Regions from separate parts of the Pseudoalteromonas undina genome, predicted to be linked through region 2. Evidence: predicted binding sites of a transcription regulator. Region 2 holds the regulator's gene; the other holds the start of a gene.
What was found. The regulator FliA, encoded in region 2, starts transcription of late flagellar genes. The targets are predictions, from matches to a motif close to CTAAAGNTNNNNNNNNNNNNGCCGATA.
Positions count from the first base shown of each region.

Region 1: a site for FliA is predicted at 3,416-3,442, ahead of PUND_RS08190 (VC2046/SO_2500 family protein). Genes of this name have one in related genera too.

Region 1 covers NZ_AHCF03000003.1:962,031-968,033, forward strand. Annotated here, with positions in the region: gene PUND_RS08170 (PAS domain S-box protein) at 1-2,178, opposite strand, end outside; gene PUND_RS08175 (M48 family metallopeptidase) at 2,422-3,114, shown strand; tRNA gene PUND_RS08180 (tRNA-Tyr) at 3,146-3,230, opposite strand; tRNA gene PUND_RS08185 (tRNA-Tyr) at 3,280-3,364, opposite strand; gene PUND_RS08190 (VC2046/SO_2500 family protein) at 3,477-4,004, shown strand; gene PUND_RS08195 (DUF6172 family protein) at 4,196-4,498, shown strand; gene PUND_RS08200 (YchJ family protein) at 4,566-5,042, opposite strand; gene PUND_RS08205 (SulA-like leucine-rich domain-containing protein) at 5,082-5,516, opposite strand; gene PUND_RS08210 (tetratricopeptide repeat protein) at 5,841-6,003, opposite strand, start outside.
Region 2 covers NZ_AHCF03000003.1:547,703-553,705, forward strand. Annotated here, with positions in the region: gene flhA (flagellar biosynthesis protein FlhA) at 1-324, shown strand, start outside; gene flhF (flagellar biosynthesis GTPase FlhF) at 346-1,833, shown strand; gene PUND_RS06165 (MinD/ParA family ATP-binding protein) at 1,826-2,686, shown strand; gene PUND_RS06170 (RNA polymerase sigma factor FliA) at 2,713-3,423, shown strand; gene cheY (chemotaxis response regulator CheY) at 3,464-3,847, shown strand; gene PUND_RS06180 (protein phosphatase CheZ) at 3,864-4,631, shown strand; gene PUND_RS06185 (chemotaxis protein CheA) at 4,646-6,003, shown strand, end outside.

The DNA of each region.
Region 1 (6,003 bases), 410 kb from region 2:
CCCTGTGCCACCAAATCGGCGAGTTGTGGTGCCGTCTGCTTGCTCAAAAGGTTTAAAGATAGCCTCAAGACGATCTTTTTCAATACCTATACCTGTGTCTTGTACTTCAAATAAAATAGGTTGATTGGGGTTATGAGTAACCGACAAAGTAACATGGCCTCGTTCGGTAAACTTTATCGCATTGCCGATTAAATTGGTTAGCACTTGGCGTAAACGCGTATCGTCACCAAAATAAAATGGATTCACATTGTCAGCTATTTTTAAATTGAGTTTTAGGTCTTTACGTTTTGCATCCAGCCAAAATGTAGACACAATATTGTCGAGTAATTCTTGCAAGTTAAAATGTACATTTTGAATTTCGAGTTTGCCTTTTTCTAACTTTGCTGAGTCGAGGATATCGTTAAGTAAGTGCAACAAAGAACGCGCGGCGTTATTAACAGTAATTATTTGCTTCTGTTGATCTTTATTAAGCGGGCTATCTATCAAAATATCACTAAAGCCAATAATTGCATTCATGGGGGTACGTATCTCATGACTCATATTTGCCATAAAAGACTGTTTAGCTTGCGCGGCTACTTCAGCCTCGTATTTAGCTTGTTTTAAGCTTTGCTCATATTCATAGCGTTTGGTTATATCAACCAAAACGCCATCAACCCAGCGGGCATCATTTTTAGAGCCTGTGACAATACTTGCTTGATCCAGTACCCAAATAATATTGCCGTTGCGATGGCGAATGCGGTATTCAATTGAGTATTGATTGGTTGATGCAACCGCTTGATCAATGGCTAAAGAAATAGCCGCTTCATCTTCTTTAACAATCAGCTCGGCAAAGGTAATACGCTGCTCAGTAAACTCTTCAGCGCGATAACCCGTTAGTTCATAGACGCTTGGGCTTATAAACAACATACTCCAGTGTTCATCTAACAAGCAGCGAAATACAACACCGGGCATATTGTTCATCAAGGTACGATATTGTCGCTCTTTTTCAATTAAGCTTTGTTGTAATGCTTTTTGCTCAGTTAAATCGGTAATAAAGCCAACAAATAGTGTTTCAGTTTGCAATTGCTTTACTTCACCAATCCCTAGTCGAATTGGAAATTGATGACCATTTTTATGTTTTGCCCACACATCACGATTAACGCCAATTACACGCTTTACTTCATGGTTTGTGGTGTTTTTTAAAAAAGCATCGTGTTGATTAGCAATATCATCAGCCATCAATATTTTTACATTTAGGCCAATGACCTCATTATCTTTCCAGCCAAAAATCGTTTCTGCGGCCTTATTAAAGCTTAAAATGGTACCTTTAATATTGATAGTGACGATGCCATCAATAGCAGTTGATAAAATAGCATCAAGGCGAGACTCTTCAGCAGATTTTTTACCTAACAGCATTCTGTAGCGGATCATACCATTGATGATCACAACCACCGCTGTTAATAAAAGCGTGGCGAACGAAACACTAATAGCAATAAAGGTTAGATGTGATTGATTTGTTTGCTCGTTAATTATCGGAGTGGTTGCAATAAATCGCGCAGCGGCCATGCCCATATAATGCATGCCAGCCACGGCAAGCCCCAGAATAAGCGCACAAATAATACGATTATGCACCGGCGTTAATTTTTTAAAGTGTGCAGGTAAATGAAAACGTACATAGAGGCTGATGAAAGAGAGCAGCACTGCTACAACAATTGAAGCGCTAAACCACATTGGATCATAACGAAGTAATGGACTTAATTGCATTGCAGCCATACCACTGTAATGCATGGTGCCAACACCCGCGCCAAATAAAAGTGAGCTTAGAATTAAATTGATAATACGAGGGTGGGTGCTATATGTTTTCAAATAAGAAAAAGCAATGGTACACGCCAGTAAAGCCGGTATAAACGACACAAAAGTGAGTGTGGGATCGTATTCAATTGTAGTGCACAAAGAAAATGCGAGCATAGCAATAAAATGCATACTCCATACCCCCCCAGCAAGCACTAAAGCTGCAGTTACATTGGCCAGCTTACGATAAGACTTAAAGTGAGTATTATTTGCTAAATCGATAACGTGAAGGGAAAAGTAGGCTGCAAAAATTGCGGTGAGTATAGATAGTGTCACTAAACTTGGGTCGTATACACCATTAATAACCAGACTTGGATCTGGTTGGTTTATAAAAAAATTAGATAGCATCAATCATTCACATAATAACTCTTAAACCCAGTCTAATATAAACGCAACAATAATCACAAGGTATTGAGCTCTAAGTTACAACAGCAACGTAAGTGTTTTAAGCTCTAAACTTACTATTCATTGAGAATTACTACATGCATTGGTATTAAAATGGCATTTAGTAGGGATTATTTATAGATCAGCCGTTATGGTACAAGGTAAAATAAAGCCCAGTGTTTAATTATAAATAGGCAGCATTTATTGTTGGATTACACTTTAAAGCGAAGTAAACGAAGAAAAACAGTAGCGATTAAAGTCGCACAACGAGAACTTACGGTGTATGCGCCCCATTTTGTAACGAAAACACAAATTAATGAATGGCTGTTGAGTAAACAGGGCTGGATTGATGCTCAGTTACATAAGCAACAAATTCAAGCCGATACAAGGCAGTTTCCACTCAAAACCCATAGCATTAAATTATTTAATGAAGCTGTAAATGTGCAATTTGAAAATGCAGCACGCACTCAATGGCAGCAGCACAATGAAAGCCAAACGCTGTTACTGAGTATTTCTTCACGTGTGAAGCATCGAACGCAAATGTATCAAGGTTTGCTAGAGCAGTTTTTGCATGAGAAGTTAGAAAGTTATATTGAAATGCGAGTTAACGACTATTGTCAGCTGATGGGTGAAAAGCTACCGAGTAATATTCGTATTCAATTGTATAAGCGTCGCTGGGGCAGTTGTAACCGCAGGCGTGAACTGACCTTCAACTTGCACTTGGCAAGCGCACCTACATGGATAATTGACTACGTGATTGTGCATGAGTTAGCGCATTTAAAGTATTTAAATCACAGTGCACAATTTTGGCATCGTGTAGGATTATTTTATTCAGAACACAAAAAAGCAAGTGCTTGGTTAAATAAGCATGGCATGAGTTTACAATGGGTTTTTGAATAATTAGGACATAAAACGAGGTAGTAAAGAGAAGTGGTGGAGGGAGCTGGATTCGAACCAGCGAAGGCTGAGCCGTCAGATTTACAGTCTGATCCCTTTGGCCGCTCGGGAACCCCTCCACACTAATTTTTATTGCATTTGGCCCCACTTAACTTAGCCTAAGAAAAGTGGTGGAGGGAGCTGGATTCGAACCAGCGAAGGCTGAGCCGTCAGATTTACAGTCTGATCCCTTTGGCCGCTCGGGAACCCCTCCAATGCAACGCGGCAGATAATAGCAAACTTCTTATTTAAGTAAAGAAAAAAGCTAAAGAAAATTCAAATTTAGCCGATAAATACTTATTAATTAGTTAAATAGGCTAAAGTCTATGCAGATTGGTGATTTGTTAATCACGGAGAGCCAGTTAAAAACGAGGCTTAATGAAAGTGTGCACGATAACCGCCGAGGCGAGTTTGCACTTTTATTAGCAATGCTCTCTCATGACGCGCTTGATTTTAGTGAGTTTCACTTACCTAAAAGTGATGCAAGTGGTTACCAAGCTGATGAAGAGACCTTGCGAAAGCAATTTGGTGCGGGCCCAAAGCAGCCATTAGCGCCAGATACCTTTAATATGTTAATTGGCAAAAATAACACGGAACTTTTAGCAAAAATGGGAAGCGCTATAGGGATGAGTGATATAAAGTTAACTCAGTGCTTAAAGCCTGAACCGTTAAATATTCGAGATGATAAAAATCATATTCCGCTTAACGTGATTGATAATTGTGAACTGGCGGTACGTCGGCGAATTAAAAACAGTGATATGCCGCTCTCAAATATGCAAATGGATGCCGCAGCATTTTATGATGATTTACAAAATGAAGCCCTCCACCAGCCATTACATTTGTTTAGTGCCTAATTAAATGCTGTTTTTTAAGCGCCATTAGATTGTAATAAACTGTGTTTATATTAGTGGTTTTGTAGGTGCTTTATTTTAATAACCGATTTAATATAAAAAAAGCATCCAAAATTTAAATGCAATTGCTATAATGGCGCAAATGGTATGACATTAAATGCCATTATCATTAAACCAAGGTAATTAGGAACGTAATGAAGAAAACATTCACGCTGAATCATGAGAAAATCAAATACCCTCGTATGGTTGATGCTGCAAAGCATGAAGTGAAAAAATATTTGAAAAGAGAACGTAATAAAACTTTACCTGTTGATGCCGACTACTGGGCATTTGATTGTAAGTTTGGTAACACGGCTGAAGAGGCCCAAGTGGTTCACGTTGCTGAAATTAACAATCACATCAGTGAAATTGAAAAGCAAGGTTTAACCTCTTTCTACTTAGAGATTTTAGCAAGACCTGCACAGCGTCAAGACTTCGATGAAGATGATGACGAATAAAACGCTAAGTTGCGTTTAGTGTAGTTTTTGAAAATGGGCCAAGTGGCCCATTTTTTGTGGTTGTTACTTATACACTATGACACTTTTTATACTTTTTATTACTGCCGCAAGGACAAGTATCATTGCGTTTCACTTTGATATCAGCAACCGGTGTGATCTCACCATCAAGGTATCGCCACTGTTCATCTTCTTTAATAAACTTTGAATGCTCAGCCAGCTCACAATACAAGTCTTGATAAAAGTAATGGGCTTTAAACTTTACAAACCCTGTTTCATCATTATAACCAGAATCTAATACGGTTAAGTTTATAAAGCGGCAACTAGTTGCAAAGTCCTTAATTTCTGATAGTGAGTTTTCAGCTTGCTTTTCTTTTGCGTAACTTTCACGAACAAAAGCCGCGTTTTTAACCGCATATGCACTGTAGCGAGCACGCATAAGTTGCTCAGGTGTTTGTGGCTGTTTGGTTTTTAAATGAAAAGGTTCACAGCAATCAGCATAAAGTTGCTGACTGCCACAAAAACATAGTAGGGCGTTAGAGGTCATAATAAATGTACTGTGTATTAAAACGCTAGTTTACCAAGCTTATTGCGTTAGTGAAATCTCAGCTTGAGCGCTTTTTTTGCTAAAGCAATACAGCTTAGTGCGTGTATGGCTCAGGTTTAATGATAACTGTGATAGTTGCTGATTATTTATTATGTCGGTCCAGGTGATCACCGCTGCAAAATTTCCATTGTGAAGTGCAGAACTTAAAACATACTCTATATTAACTAAATGTTTTTGGCGTATAACTAATAATTTACTGGTATCAATTGAACATGAATCAAGTAACGCTTTACTAGGTACATGGTCTGGCGCAATTAAAAGTGTCCATGCATTTAAGCTATTGTATTGGTGTAATACTTTTAATAATTCAAAGGTCGCTGAAATCTCATCTTCAATTTGTACAACGTTAACACAATCAGATTGGTCATCTTGTTGGTAGCTCTTAACTGTTCTTACGGTAATAGGCTGTAACATAATCGTCTCACTCACTGGGTTTTTATACAGTACATGTATACAGTAGTTTATACAGTTGTTTGGTGCAAGTGTTTTTTGCTATTTTTTTGTACAGTTATTCAGCTGAGCACGATAATGAAACTATTTAAAAATAAATAGTTCATATATAACAATAGATTATAATTTTTGGGGATGAATACTTTTGACGGTAGCTTTTGAATCTATAACTAAATAAATCTTGAAATGCATGAGGTATACAGTAGTTTAAAAAATTAAGCGTTGTTGCATTTAACTTATAAAACGCTTAATTAATTTACAGATAGAATGAGTTACTAGGTAGTAAAACTATTTTTCGTGACTTATAGGGATCAAATGTGAAAATTGTAACTGATGAATTTGTTCATATAAGCTGGCGGCATAACACTGGGCGTCTTTAAGTCGTTTGGTACTAATGTGTTTGCGTATATCGCTCATTGCCTCTATTGCTGGCTCATATCCTTGGCTACTA
Region 2 (6,003 bases):
GCTGTTGGTATGTCTTCTGAAATCCCTGTCATAACCTTGGCGCCTGAGTTGGAACAGATGTTGCATCAGTCACTTCAAAATGCAGGTGATGAAGGTGCCGGAATAGAACCAGGACTTGCTGATAGACTTCAAACATCATTGAATGAAGCGCATCAAAATCAAGAAATGGCCGGTGAACCTTCAATATTGCTAACGTCAGGAATGTTACGCACTGTGCTATCTCGATTTGTTAAATACACCATTCCAGGATTGCGAGTGATGTCTTATCAAGAGATACCAGATGAAAGACAGATCAAGATTGTCAGCTCTGTAGGCCAACAATAAGATTTTAAAGGGGTTTGAATTATGAAAATTAAACGTTTTTTTGCTAAAGACATGCGCACCGCACTAAAAGAAGTAAAAGAAGAGCTCGGTGTTGATGCGGTTATTATGTCAAATAAGAAACTAGCTAATGGCGTTGAAATTGTTGCTGCTGTTGATTACGACAAAGCCGCAGCAAAAGCGCCAGAGCAGCCTCAAAGCCAGCCAGCTGAAAGCGCTTCATTTGCACATACCCAGAGCTCACATAATTTTGTAAAACCAGAGCCACAACGTGCTCAACCTAAGCCACAAGCAAAGGTAGCTGATAGTTTACAAGCTTTATTAGAACGTCAATCTCCCCGTCCTCGTTCAGCAGAGCTTGCGTCAATGTTTTCACAATCAGGCATTGATACCTCTGGTCATTATCAAGAACAAGAATCTGTGCAATCTCGACCTAAAAATATGTTTGAGCGTGAATCAAGCGCATCTGCACGTCCTCGTACTCAAGCTGATAGCTTGGGTTTTGATGATTTAGACAGTGGTTTTGACGATTTAGACTCACCGAGTGCACCTCGTCAGCAAACGATGCAAAACGAGTCGAGTGATATAAGTACTATGCGCGAAGAAATGAACGCAATTCGTCAATTACTAGAACATCAAGTGTCAGGTTTAATGCAACAAGATATGGCACGTCGCGATCCAACCCGTGCATGCATGATTGACCGTTTAGTGGGTATGGGGATAGATAAAGAGGTTGCTGAGCAAATGGCATGCTTTGTACCCGACGATGTATCTCGCCAACAAGGTTGGAAAGCCTTATTGAATATGGTTGAAGATCAAATGCAAACCACTAACAACGAAATTCTTCGCCAAGGTGGTGTTTATGCACTAGTAGGCCCAACAGGGGTAGGTAAAACCACCACAGTTGCAAAATTAGCTGCATTAGGTGCGCAAAAATATGGTGCTGATAAAGTTGCACTTATTACTACTGATACCTACCGTATTGGTGCGTATGAGCAGCTAGCAACCTATGGTCGAATTATTGGCTGTGGCGTTAAACAAGTCAAAGATGCAAATGAATTAGCAGAAGTTTTATACCATTTACGAAATAAACGTCTAGTCTTAATTGATACAGCAGGAATGAGTCAACGTGATTTACGCTTAACCGAGCAGTTAAACACCTTGATGCGTAATCAGCGTGTTGATATACGTAGTTATTTAGTATTAAGTGCGACGGCGCAAATTAATGTATTACAAGAAACAGTAAGGCACTTTAAAAAAGTACAGCTAAGCGGATGTATTTTTACTAAACTTGATGAGTCATTGAGTTTAGGTGAGATTATTAGTATTGCGATTCAAAATCGTCTCCCAATAGGGTATCTTACTAACGGTCAGCGAGTACCAGAAGATATTAGAGTGGCAAATGCCGAAAAACTAGTAAAAAAAGCTGAGCAATTGTATTTAAAAAGAATAAAAGCACAACAATCACGACACCAATCAGTGGCGTCGAGCACAGTAGAGATGTATGATTAACACAGTTTTAGATCAAGCAAGCGGCCTTCGCAAAATGAGCAAGAATAATAATAACGGCGTAAAAGTTATCGCTGTCACCGGCGGCAAAGGTGGAGTGGGTAAAACGAACGTATCCCTTAACACGGCAATCGCGTTAGGCCAACAAGGCAAACGTGTGCTTGTACTAGATGCTGATTTAGGATTAGCGAATTGTGATGTGATGCTTGGACTGCGCGTTGAGCGTAATTTATCTCATGTTTTATCGGGCGAATGTGAACTTGATGATATTTTAGTCGAAGGTCCCGCAGGCATAAAAATAGTGCCTGCAACATCGGGTTCGCAAAGTATGGTTGAGTTATCACCCTCAGAGCACGCTGGACTTATTCGTGCATTTAGTGAACTTAACACCGACTTTGATATTTTAATTGTTGATACCGCTGCGGGTATTTCCGATATGGTGCTGAGTTTTTCTCGCGCAGCGCAAGATGTGGTTGTGGTGGTATGTGATGAGCCTACATCAATTACCGATGCTTATGCTTTAATTAAAGTACTTAGCCGTGAGCACGGCGTTTATAAATTTAAAATTGTTGCCAATATGGTGCGTAGTTTACGCGAAGGGCAGGAATTGTTTGCAAAACTTTCAAAGGTTACCGACCGATTTTTAGATATATCAATGGAGTTGGTTGCAACGGTTCCATATGATGAAAATATGCGCAAATCAACGCGCCGCCAAAAAGTAATTGTTGAGGTTTTTCCTGGGTCGCCTGCTGCAATTGCTTTTAAAACACTGGCTACAAAAATTGCTAAGTGGCCAACACCTAGTCAAGCCTCGGGTCATTTAGAGTTTTTCATTGAGAAACTAGTTAGTAACTAACAATGACAATACCGGTGAATAGAGCTATGGGATATCAGTCAACACAAAATTTAAATATGATTGTTGAAAAGCATGCCTCATTAGTCAAAAAAGTGGCGTGCCATTTAATTGCTCGTTTACCGGCCAGTGTGCAGCTAGATGATTTAATTCAATCGGGTATGATTGGTTTAATTGAAGCTTCAAAAAACTTTGATGCAAGCAAAGGCGCAAGCTTTGAAACCTTTGCCGGTATTCGTATTCGTGGTGCGATGATAGACGAAATGCGCCGAGGCGATTGGGTTCCACGTTCAGTTCACAGAAAAAGCCGTTTGGTTGCAGAAACTATTGTTGCGCTTGAGAACAGTTTAAACCGTGAACCTAAAGATAGTGAAGTTGCTGAAAAACTTGAAATTTCGCTAAATGAGTACCATCATATTTTAAACGATGTAAATGTAAGCAAAGTGTTAGGTATTGAAGACCTTGGTATAGATGACGATGTGATTACACCTCATGGCCAAGATTTAGCACTAGACAAACCGTTCAATAATGTTAAAAATGAACGGTTTAATGAGTCTTTACTCAGTGCAATAAAGTCGTTACCGGAAAAAGATGCAATGGTGCTTTCTTTGTACTATAACGATGAGATGAATTTAAAAGAAATTGGGCATATACTCGATGTAAGTGAATCGCGTGTAAGTCAGATACATGGTCAGGCGATGATTAAGCTTAAAGCAAAAATCAATGACTGGATAAACTAGAAGTAAGTAAATAAAGGTTCAGGCCTCACTGGAGGATGTTTTGGATAAAAACATTAAAATTCTTGTTGTTGATGATTTCTCAACAATGAGACGTATTATTAAAAACCTGTTGCGCGATTTAGGTTTTACCAATGTTCAAGAAGCAGATGACGGGTCAACTGCTTTGCCTATGTTGCAAAATCAAGCGTTTGATTTTGTTGTAACAGATTGGAATATGCCAGGCATGCAAGGTATTGATCTTTTAAGGGCAATTCGAGCTGATGAAAAATTAAAGCATATTCCTGTTTTAATGGTTACAGCAGAAGCTAAAAAAGAACAAATAATTGCTGCGGCCCAAGCAGGTGTTAATGGTTATATTGTTAAACCATTCACTGCAGGTACATTGAAAACTAAATTAGAAAAAGTGTTCGAACGCTTAGGTTAATGAGAGGGAGAGGCTTATGTCAGCACCTGCTGCGCCTCAGATTACTTTAGAACAAGCTCGCCAGTTAGTTGTTTTTTTAGAAAATGGTGAGCAAGATAAAGCGAATCAGTTAATTTTAGAAACAGCTTCACAAGAGCAATCACAGTTATTTGCTGAGGTGGGTAAGTTGACGCGTCAACTGCACGAAGCTTTAAAAAGTTTCGAGTTAGACACGCGTTTAACAGACATTACCACTGATGCCATCCCTGACGCAAAAAAACGCCTTAACTATGTCATGGAAATGACAGAAAACGCAGCCAATAAGACAATGGATGCGGTTGAAGCAAGCTTACCATTAGCACAAGAAATCGCTGACGAAATAGCTGATATCAAGCCAACGTGGGATCGTTTAATGAACCGCGAAATAGAGCTTGGTGAGTTTAAATCACTTTGCCATAGTATTGATAAGTTTATGAGCAGTTCTCATCACAAAACCGATGAGTTACAAATGCTGATGACTAATGTGCTGATGGCTCAAGACTATCAAGATTTAACCGGTCAGGTTATTCGCCGTGTTATTGAACTTGTCCGTGAAGTTGAAGAAAGTTTAATTCACCTGTTAACTGCATTTGCAGCGCAAGGTGGTGAGGTTGAACCAACTGAACAACCAGAAAAAATAGAAGATCCCATTGTTGCACAAACACTAGCAGGTCCCGAAGGGCCTATTATTGATAAAGAAACGCGTAATGATGTTGTATCTGATCAAGATGAAGTTGATGATCTATTATCAAGTTTGGGCTTCTAATAGGAGAGTACTGCATGAGCTTTGAAGTCGATGAAGATATTTTACAAGACTTTTTAGTAGAGGCCGGAGAAATCCTTGAGCTTTTATCTGAACAGTTAGTAGAACTGGAAAACAACCCAGATGATACTGAGCTACTAAACGCAATATTTCGCGGTTTCCACACTGTAAAGGGTGGCGCTGGCTTTTTGGCTATGACAGAGCTTGTTGATGCATGTCATGGTGCTGAAAATGTGTTTGATTTACTGCGCCAAGGTGTAAGAACAGTTAACTCTGAATTAATGGATGTGATTTTACAAGCACTGGACACCATTAATGAAATGTTTGCCACGATTAAAAATCGTGACCAGCCAGAGCCTGCTGATCCAGAATTACTTGCAGTACTTCACAAACTTGGGCAGCCACCGACAGCAGAAGAGCTTGCCGGCGATTCTGTGGTTGAAGATATAGCTCCTGTGGAAACTCCATCGGTAGAGCCTGAACCAGTTGCAGAGCAACCGAGCAACGATGCTGAAGAAGACCCGTTTGCTTTTGATGAATTATTTAGCGGCCCAGATAGCAGTAGCTCAGACTCTCAGATTGATGAAATAACCGAAGACGAATTCGAAAGCCTACTTGATGAACTTCATGGAAAAGGGCAAGCCCCACAAGAAAAACAATCATCATCAAGTGGCAATGATGTCAGTGGTGATATAACTGACGATGAATTTGACAGCTTATTGGATGAACTTCATGGTGTAGGCAGCTTTGGCGAAGTGAGCCAAGCAACCGCAAGTACACCACAACAAACACCATCAGCTCCTGTGGCTCCACCAAGTAACGAGCAAAGCTCGGGCGATGATGAAATAAGTGACGACGAGTTTGAAGCCTTACTTGATGAACTTCATGGTAAAGGTGCACCTAAGTCGATAGAAACACCGGCTCCTGTAAGTAAACCTGAACCAGTGGCAGCTAAAAAGCCAGAACCAGTTGCTGCAGCTAAGCCACAGCCTAAACCAGAGCCAGCTAAGCCGGCTCCTGCGGCACAAGCAGCTAAAGCTGCGCCGCCCAAAAAAGCAGCGCCTCCACCGGCAGAAACAACTGTACGTGTTGATACCAAACGCCTAGACCAAATAATGAACATGGTGGGCGAGTTAGTACTTGTGCGAAATCGCTTAGTAAGTTTGGCGACTAACTCTGATAGCGAGGCTATGGGTAAAGCTATTTCCAACTTAGATGTTGTGACTGCTGATATCCAAGGTGCAGTAATGCAAACACGAATGCAGCCGATTAAAAAAGTATTTGGCCGTTTTCCTCGTGTTGTACGTGACTTAGCACGAACACTTAAAAAAGATATTAATTTATTACTTGTCGGTGAAGACACCGATTTAGATAA